DNA from 3 places in the Providencia stuartii genome. Region 1 is predicted to be linked to each of the others. Evidence: predicted binding sites of a transcription regulator. Region 1 holds the regulator's gene; each other region holds the start of a gene.

Region 1 (3,292 bases):
GGGGATAGTTTCCACCGTTATACGCGTCCAGAAATGGATATGGCGATTCGCAAAGCAAGAGAACAAGGCCGCCACATCAGCTATTTTGGTCCCGAAGCGAATGATTTTTCATTGTTAGAACAGACCTTATTAGATTACAGCTTACAGGGTGGAGGTCAATCACGTAAATACCTTCATACCTATGATGAAGCTGTACCCTATGGGCTTCAGCCTGGCACATTCACACCGTGGGAACCCTTACCTGCAAATAGTGATGTTTTATTCTATGAAGGCTTGCATGGCGGTGTCGTCACGCCTGAAAACGATGTCGCACAGTACGTCGATTTATTAGTGGGTGTGGTTCCAATCGTTAACCTTGAATGGATCCAAAAATTGATCCGCGATACAACAGAACGGGGGCATTCACGAGAAGCCGTCATGGATTCCGTCGTACGTTCAATGGGTGACTATATTAATTATATTACCCCTCAATTTTCACGTACCCATATTAATTTCCAACGTGTACCGACTGTCGATACATCCAATCCATTTTCCGCTAAAGCGATTCCTTCACAAGATGAAAGTTTCATTGTCATTCGTTTTAGGGGGCTAGAACAGATCGACTTCCCTTATTTATTGGCGATGTTAAATGGTTCTTTTATATCCGCAATGAACACTATCGTTGTACCAGGTGGAAAATTAGGATTAGCGATGGAGTTAATCATGACACCGTTGGTCGAAAAACTCATAAAAAGAAAACATGATTAATAATAAATGATGCTTATTATTATTTAAAATAAGCATCATAAATTAAAAAATTTATATAATTAATAAATAAATTATTGGTTTTTGATTTCAAAACTGTGGGTAACAGTGACGGCTTTTTCTAACATTAATGAGACCGAGCAATATTTTTCAGCAGAAAGCTGAACAGCGCGTTCAACCGTTTTTTCCGTTAAATCCGTTCCCGTTACAATAAAGTGCAAATTAATATGGGTAAAATAACGAGGTGCTTCATCCCTACGCTGTGACGTTAATTTAACTTCACAACCCCTCACGTCATTACGGCCTTTTTGTAAAATAGAAACAACATCAACAGCACTACAACCGCCCGCAGCCATCAAGACCATTTCCATTGGGCTAGGCGCTTTATCACCGGAATTACCGTCCATCATAACTTGATGACCTGAAGCCGATTCGCCTAAAAAAGAGAGCCCTTCAACCCATTTAACTCTTGCTTCCATATTTTATTCCCCTAGGAAAAAGTTTATCTAAAAGATTACATTGTTACATAAACCCTTTCAATCAAATAGGCGCTTTATGATGCTGAATCGATAAAAACAAGACTTTCTGAGTTTAATATGTTACAAACAAAGTTCCACCTGATAGGGTTAAGATCAAAACTCAAGGTTTCAATTGATTATATTATAGTGTTGGTATTAACTTGCTCTATAATGCGAATTAATATGCTAAGCTAGTGACTTTAAAAAACCAGCTATTCTGGTGACGATTAACCGAATGGCTGTATTAACATACAGAGGATAACGCTAATGGTTCTCGGCAAGCCACAAACAGACCCTACTCTTGAATGGTTTTTGTCACACTGCCATATTCATAAATATCCATCCAAGAGCACTCTGATCCATCAGGGTGAAAAAGCAGAAACCCTTTACTATATCGTTAAAGGCTCAGTGGCTGTTTTAATCAAAGATGAAGAAGGCAAAGAAATGATCCTCTCCTATTTAAATCAGGGAGACTTCATTGGTGAACTAGGGTTATTTGAAGAAGGGCAAGAACGTTCAGCTTGGGTCAGAGCAAAAAGTGCCTGCGAAGTCGCTGAAATTTCTTATAAAAAATTTCGTCAGCTTATTCAGGTTAACCCTGATATCCTTATGCGCCTTTCCGCGCAAATGGCAAGCCGCCTACAAACCACATCAGAAAAAGTCGGTAATCTGGCTTTCCTTGATGTCACAGGCCGTATTGCTCAAACGCTACTTAATTTAGCGAAACAACCCGATGCGATGACGCATCCAGATGGAATGCAAATTAAGATCACACGCCAAGAGATTGGCCAAATTGTCGGTTGTTCCCGCGAAACGGTTGGTCGCATCTTAAAAATGCTAGAAGACCAAAACCTTATCTCCGCGCATGGTAAAACTATCGTGGTGTACGGTACTCGATAAACCTATAATTCGTCTGACCTCAATTGCATAATGGCTTTATATCTTTGATATAGAGCCATTTTCCTTCGATATCACCACAAAACCAGCAAATAGCATAAGTATCGTTATTTTATATTATTCATATCCACTAAAAAATAAAATCTAGAATAATTAATATACTATTATTTAAAGGTTTTATTAAAATGAAAACAAGTCAACATCACCCATCCGTAAAATATATCAACCAAACAGTAGCGGCTCATGCAGAGATGCTCAAACGTGGCAATCTGACAACTGAAACAATCGCTGAATCATGTCGTATAAAAAGAAATAATCTAGAAGCAAAGTATAAGTTTCTTAACGAAATACATAGCACTAAGCCAACCTCAATCACCTTATCGACACCCGTAAAATACGATGATAACGCATGTCAGATACAGCAAACTAAAATCGATGCGGCAATCAATACCGCCAATATTCTCAATAAGAGCCAGCTCCCTTCTTTACCCTCATTATCGTTACCCTTTTCCTATTCATTAAAACCAAGCATGTCAAAAAATACGATTAAAACAAATGAGCGTCATATCTGTGATAACCAATCAACCTCCCCATTAAATGTGAAGAGACCGACGTCTGAATGTCATCTTCAACAAAAACTTGAGCAGTTGAAATCTAAATGTCATCACGTGTTAGATAAATTAGAGGCTAATCGCTATTCTGCTGAATCTCTAAAAGATCGCTCAATGCTCTACCTGAAAAAATCAGAACTCAATGCAAGCCTTATTGGTACAAACTATTCAGAACTGGATTTAGTTTGGTATATGGATAAAAAAGAACAAACTCAATCCGAGAAAGACACCATTATTAAACACTTCACTCAACCGAAACCAATTTCATATCAAAAAGGAAGTCGTATTCCCCTCAAAATAGCCACCACGACTAAGGAACTCAATCCACCGAAAAAGGAACAGTCAATTCATCAGACCGCTCATGTCATCTCTTCTCATTCTCAAGGCACTGGACGCGTCATTATAAATGGGCAAGTTAAAAGAGGTCTGACTGAAATAGCATTATCCCTTTGCGTTTCTGAGACTCACAACAAGGCTGATCCCCAACAAATACAAAATAAGGGAAACCGCATTAATCACACA
Region 2 (3,292 bases), 410 kb from region 1:
GATCCGGATACAAGCATTTCAACACACAGCGCCATCGTGACTTCGTACAAACGAGGGTTCCGGTATTCGCCGGTTAAAAATTGCACCGCTTCGCGGACTTCAACGGCATTACCCGCACTTGAAGCAAGTACTTCGTTCATGTCGGTCAATAAAGCCGTTGTTTTACAACCCGCACCATTAGCCACCTGTACGATAGACTCAGCCAACTGCTCTGATTTTTCATAAGTTGGCATAAAGGCACCTGACCCCACTTTGACGTCCATCACTAAGGCATCAAGACCTTCAGCTAATTTTTTGCCTAAAATAGATGCGGTAATCAGTGGAATAGAATCAACTGTTGCAGTGATATCACGCGTTGCATAAAAACGTTTATCAGCGGGTGCCAGTGAGTTTGTCTGCCCGATAATCGCAACCCCAACATTTTTGATAATGTCACGGAAACGCTCATCATCTGGGAAAATATCAAAATTAGGAATCGCTTCAAGCTTATCCAGCGTTCCTCCGGTATGGCCCAAGCCACGCCCCGAAATCATCGGCACATAGCCACCACACGCAGCAACCATTGGGCCTAACATCAAAGAGGTCACATCACCAACCCCGCCAGTTGAATGTTTATCAACGAGAGGGCCATTTAAATTGAGTGATTTCCAGTTTAGTACAGTGCCTGAATCACGCATTGCCAATGTTAATGCAACACGTTCAGCCATTGTCATATCATTAAAATAGATGGTCATTGCCAATGCGGCTATCTGACCTTCAGAAACAGAATTATCTCGTACTCCATTGATAAAGAAACGAATTTCTTCTTCACTCAGTACTTTACCATCACGTTTTTTACGGATAATTTCTTGTGCCAGAAACACGGTATGCTCCTTAATTCAAACAGAATCTAGGTAATCGCTTAATCACACTATTATTAATAGTTACTGCTTGATTTTTTAGTCTCAAAACCAAGTGTATTCAACAGATTAGCTAATAAACTTGATGCGCCAAAACGGAAATGGCGAGCATCGACCCAGTCTTTACCTAAAATTCTATCTGCTAATGCTAAATATTGAGCAGCTTCTTCAGCAGTACGAACGCCACCCGCCGGTTTAAAACCAACGGTTTTCGCTACGCCCATATCATGGATCACTTGCATCATGATTTCAGCACTTTCAAGAGTGGCATTCACCGGTACTTTACCTGTGGAGGTTTTAATAAAGTCCGCACCCGCTTTAATTGAGATTTCAGAAGCTTTGCGAATCAGTGCAGGATCTTTTAATTCGCCGGTTTCAATAATCACTTTCAGAAGGACATTGGCTGCCGCGCAAGCATCTTTGCACGCTTTCACTAAATCAAAACCAATTTTTTCATTACCAGCCATCAACGCTCGATAAGGGAAAACCACATCAACTTCATCTGCACCATAAGCAATAGCAGCACGTGTTTCCGCCAACGCTATCTCGATGTCATCATTTCCATGCGGGAAGTTAGTGACTGTTGCGATACGCACTTCGGGCGTACCTTGCTCACGCAGTGCTTTACGTGCAACAGGAATAAAACGAGGGTAGATACAGATAGCCGCAGTTTGGCCTGCTGGGCTTTTTGCTTGATGACACAACGCGATCACTTTTTCATCGGTATCGTCATCATTGAGGGTGGTTAAATCCATCAGATTCAGCGCGCGTTGCGCAGCAGCAGTTAAATCAGTCATAAAAAACTCTCCAACGTTGTGAATTCTGTCAGAACAACACGTTCTTTGTTGGCGAGCGGGCTTGGTTCCTTAAAGATGCTACTCGAAAACCCGAATGTAGCAGCTGAATTCCTTCTCACCGCACAATACCCTAGAGCACATTCACTCTGAGAACTAGCAGTCCATAGCAGCTAATTTATCGCTATTTGACCATGGAACTCGGCTATTTTGTGTGCTACAAATCACATTAATTGCCTGAACGTTACATTGTTAAATACAAATATGTGAACAATATCGCAATTATACGCTATTTAGTCTCAGTTTTATTCTCTCAAATGGCTTTTTTATGTCTTTTTTAGCCTTCCAATGCCATCAATACACTTGATTAAGCGTAGTTCAAAATTGACGGTATGAAATAAAAAGAAGAAAGAATATAACTGAAAATAATGAAAGAGAAAGGGCATTTGCCCTTCCTCAAAAAACGAGAGATTAAATTATTGCAAGTGTTAAGAAGAAGCCCGCAATAGTCGCACTCATTAAGTTAGAGAGCGTACCCGCCAGAACAGCTTTCATTCCTAAACGGGCGACATCACTACGACGATTTGGTGCCATACCACCTAAACCACCAAGTAAAATAGCCACCGAAGATAAGTTAGCAAAACCACACAGTGCAAATGAAATGATCGCTTTAGTATGATCGGAAAGTACCTGTTTGCCTGCCGCAAGAACATCTGCATCCGGTTTCATGTATTCACCGAAATTCATAAAGGCAACAAATTCGTTAACAACCACTTTTTGACCAATAAACGAACCGGCAACTGTTGCTTCACTCCATGGCACACCAATCAAATAAGCTATCGGCGCAAATACCCATCCCAGAATTAATTCCAAAGAAAGTTGTGGATAATGGAACAAGCCACCAACACCGCCTAAAATACCGTTAATTAGAGCGATCAAGGCGATAAATGCCAATAACATTGCACCTACGTTCAAGGCCAATTGCATCCCCGAAGCAGCACCTGAAGCAGCTGCATCGATCAGGTTTGCTGGGCGCTCATCTTCAGCAACCAACTCTGTCGCATTAACGTTATCACGCACTTCCTCAGTTTCGGGTACAAGCAATTTAGCGAACAGTAATCCTCCCGGAGCCGCCATAAACGATGCAGCAATCAAGTATTCCATTGGAACACCCATTTGCGCATAACCGGCCAATACAGAGCCTGCTACAGAAGCCAAACCACCACACATAACCGCAAATAATTCGGAATTGGTCATGGTCGAGATATAAGGACGTACAACTAATGGTGCCTCTGTCTGCCCAACAAAGATATTCGCTGTAGCAGATAAAGATTCCGTTCTGGAGGTACCAAGCACTTTTTGCAAGCCGCCACCCAATACTTTGATGACTAGTTGCATAATACCGAGGTAATAAAGAACCGCGATCAATGAAGAGAAGAACACAATGATTGGCAGAACACGTAAAGCGAAAACAAATCCACCACCGCCAAACAGTTCAAACATTTTGTCGGAAACAAGGCCGCCAAAAATAAAATTCATGCCATCTTGGCCGTAACTAATAACTTTAGAAACGCCATCTGACATCCCTTGTAATACGCG
Region 3 (3,292 bases), 1.8 Mb from region 1:
CCGCTATCATTTCAGATTAACTGCATCCTCTTTTGATCACTAAAGCTATCATGTTGCGAGCCCACTTTGCCCTTGCTGTGACACACTTAAGTTTGCTCACCGTCTGTTTAAACCGCTGCGTTCTTGTTGCTTTAATGGTTGAAACTTAACGAGCAGTTTTAGTCAATATAGTAACCTTCCGTTCTGTTACTGGAACAATAGCTACGGAACGCGAATATGAGTTGCTATGGCTCCCACCAGCTCCTCCTTACCTGTGACTCATCACTATCAAGGCTTGCCGATACGCTCATGAGAATCATTATTTGCCATAAATTATCTTTATTTATTAAGCAAAATTATAGGCGTGTTTATCGAAACAGTGCTTTGATGCTTTTTATGGCACCCCCAATAAATAACCTTAATTATCAATGACTATCATCAATTTAAATAAACAGTGAACAAATTAATTAAAGCCGACTTTGAGGCCGTAAAAATCTTTCTCATGCCAGACTTTATGTTTGAAAAATCGTCGGAAGAAATTATTTGAAAGAAAAGAGTAAATGAGAAGACAATTTCATAATGTGTCTCTTAACCTTTTGTATTAGCGGAGAAGACCGTTTTAGCAATAGCGTATTATCGATATGACTTGCCTCTTATTGAGATAAAGAGGCAAGCAGATGAAACTAGTCTTTGTTTTGTGGTTTCAATGTCGCCAGCATCTCGCCTTGAAACATTGATTTGAGCTCCTGCTTACTTTTCATGGTAATTTGCCCATCCGTACCAATCGTCATATGTTCAGGGTCATGATTGTGACGCGATTGCCATAACATCACCATTTGTAAGCTATGTTCTTTTTGTTCTGCGGTTAAAGCGACACCATCAGGCCATTTTCCTAATTCAACAGCGGTCACTAAACGCTGATAAATCTCAGGGGTCATCACTGATAACAGTTGCTCTAATTGTTCTGGCTCTAACTCTATACTCACTTCACGACTCCTTCAAAAAGACTCAGCAAATCATCTATCGGTATTTCATGACCTATTTCAATTTAGCTGAATCGATAATGCTTTATTTTGTTTTTTAGCTTCAGCTTGCTTCAGCACCCTATCCACGAGTCTTTTCGCCGGTTTGCTCATCGATAAAGCTTAATGATGCTGAATTAATGCAGTAACGCTGCCCAGTAGGTTGCGGTCCATCAGGAAAGACATGTCCTAAGTGAGCATCACAGTTTTGGCAGCGAACTTCGATTCGATGCATGCCATGAGAGAAATCTTCGATGTATTTAATCGCATCTTCATTCACTGGCTGATAAAAACTCGGCCATCCACATCCGGCATCAAATTTGGTCTCTGATAGAAAAAGTGGTGTACCACAACACAGACATTCATACACCCCATCTTTACGATTATGCAATAAAACCCCAGTAAAAGGACGCTCTGTTCCTGCTTGTTGAGTCACATATTGCTGAATATCATTTAGCTCCGAAATATCAATCGGTTGCTTACTTTTATCTGTCATATCAAACCCAAATATTGAAATCACTTAGTGGTATTAAGCTAATAATACCCCCATTTGACGCAACAAAAAATTAACAACAAGTTTTATAAAGATATTCTAAACTAATTAACACGCTGCTTTGTGTTTTGATTTGTGACGGGTTTCACATATATCACTGATAGCAGGTTTCATTATCCCGCACAATCCCGATAATACGTGCGGATGTATTTGCCTCTAAAGTGGCTGACAAGTAAGCAATTAGTGCGAGTAGTTTTGATTTTTTTCAATAATTGACACGATTCCGCTTGACGGCTGGCAAGGTTTTGGTAACTTTAACTACAACTTAATTCACGAATAAATAGCTGGTGGAAATACTATGACTATCAAAGTAGGTATTAATGGTTTTGGTCGTATTGGCCGTATCGTTTTCCGTGCTGCACAAGAGCGTTCTGATATCGAAATCGTTGCTATCAACGACCTGCTCGATGCAGACTATATGGCTTACATGCTGAAATATGACTCTACTCACGGTCGTTTCAACGGTACTGTTGAAGTTAAAGATGGTCACCTAGTTGTAAATGGCAAAAAAATTCGCGTTACCGCAGAGAAAGATCCTGCAAACCTGAAGTGGAACGAAGTCGGTGTTGACGTCGTTGCTGAAGCAACGGGTATCTTCTTAACAGATGAAACCGCACGTAAACACATCCAAGCAGGCGCGAAAAAAGTTGTTCTGACAGGTCCTTCAAAAGACGACACGCCAATGTTTGTTATGGGTGTTAACCATAAGAGCTATGCAGGTCAAGAAATCGTTTCTAACGCTTCTTGTACAACTAACTGCTTGGCCCCTCTGGCTAAAGTTATCAACGACAAATTCGGTATCATCGAAGGTCTGATGACAACTGTTCACGCAACTACAGCAACGCAAAAAACTGTTGATGGCCCTTCTCACAAAGACTGGCGTGGTGGTCGTGGTGCTTCTCAAAACATCATCCCATCTTCAACAGGTGCAGCTAAAGCAGTAGGTAAAGTTATTCCTGAACTGAATGGCAAGCTGACGGGTATGTCTTTCCGTGTTCCGACACCTAACGTTTCCGTTGTTGACTTAACTGTTCGTATGGAAAAACCAGCGACTTACGCTCAAATCTGTGATGCTATCAAAGAAGCTGCTGCGGGCGAGCTGAAAGGCGTTCTGGGTTATACTGAAGATGATGTTGTATCAACAGATTTCAACGGCGAAAAACTGACTTCAGTATTCGATGCTAAAGCAGGTATCGCACTGAATGATAACTTTGTAAAACTGGTTTCTTGGTATGACAACGAAACTGGCTATTCAAACAAAGTTCTTGACCTGATTGCTCATATTTCTAAATAAGAGTCATTCATGTTTTAAGGTTAATTTGAGCCGCCTTTTGGCGGCTCTTTTGTTTTATTTACCGCCAATTTTGTCGGGAGTCCCCCACTTACGTCTCAGGGAGAATGACGGTTTTCCTGAGTTCTGCTAACCTATTTGTATTCACTGTTCCATATATACAGGCAAATAATTATGCATGATACACTCTTTGCTTTACCCGTTATTAAGCAACTTTCAGCCTACATTAGCCAACGTCAGTTGGGTGAACTGCCCTTAATTATTATTTCTCACCCTAAAGTACGTGGTGCTGTTAGCATTCAAGGTGCTCAACTAATTGATTGGCAACCTCATGGTCAAAAACCGTGTATCTGGCTCAGCAGTGAAAGTGCATTCAAAGCAGGCACCGCTATTCGCGGTGGTATTCCTATTTGTTGGCCTTGGTTTGGTCCTGCTGGCAGCCCTAGC

The links. Region 1 encodes CRP, which controls carbon source genes, mostly activating them, when cyclic AMP is high. Its sites were predicted from a motif close to ATGTGANNNNNNTCACAT; they were not measured.
Region 2: a site for CRP is predicted at 1,958-1,975, ahead of deoC (deoxyribose-phosphate aldolase). Genes of this name have one in related genera too.
Region 3: a site for CRP is predicted at 1,628-1,645, ahead of msrB (peptide-methionine (R)-S-oxide reductase MsrB). Genes of this name have one in related genera too.

What each region holds. Positions count from the first base shown of each region.
Region 1 covers NZ_CP119546.1:347,710-351,001, reverse strand. Annotated here, with positions in the region: gene P2E05_RS01520 (phosphoribulokinase) at 1-747, shown strand, start outside; gene P2E05_RS01515 (OsmC family protein) at 819-1,223, opposite strand; gene crp (cAMP-activated global transcriptional regulator CRP) at 1,530-2,162, shown strand; gene P2E05_RS01505 (hypothetical protein) at 2,345-3,292, shown strand, end outside.
Region 2 covers NZ_CP119546.1:759,908-763,199, reverse strand. Annotated here, with positions in the region: gene deoA (thymidine phosphorylase) at 1-863, opposite strand, end outside; gene deoC (deoxyribose-phosphate aldolase) at 917-1,696, opposite strand; gene P2E05_RS03255 (NupC/NupG family nucleoside CNT transporter) at 2,165-3,292, opposite strand, start outside.
Region 3 covers NZ_CP119546.1:2,154,641-2,157,932, reverse strand. Annotated here, with positions in the region: gene P2E05_RS09415 (YeaC family protein) at 663-965, opposite strand; gene msrB (peptide-methionine (R)-S-oxide reductase MsrB) at 1,084-1,497, opposite strand; gene gapA (glyceraldehyde-3-phosphate dehydrogenase) at 1,853-2,848, shown strand; gene P2E05_RS09400 (D-hexose-6-phosphate mutarotase) at 3,020-3,292, shown strand, end outside.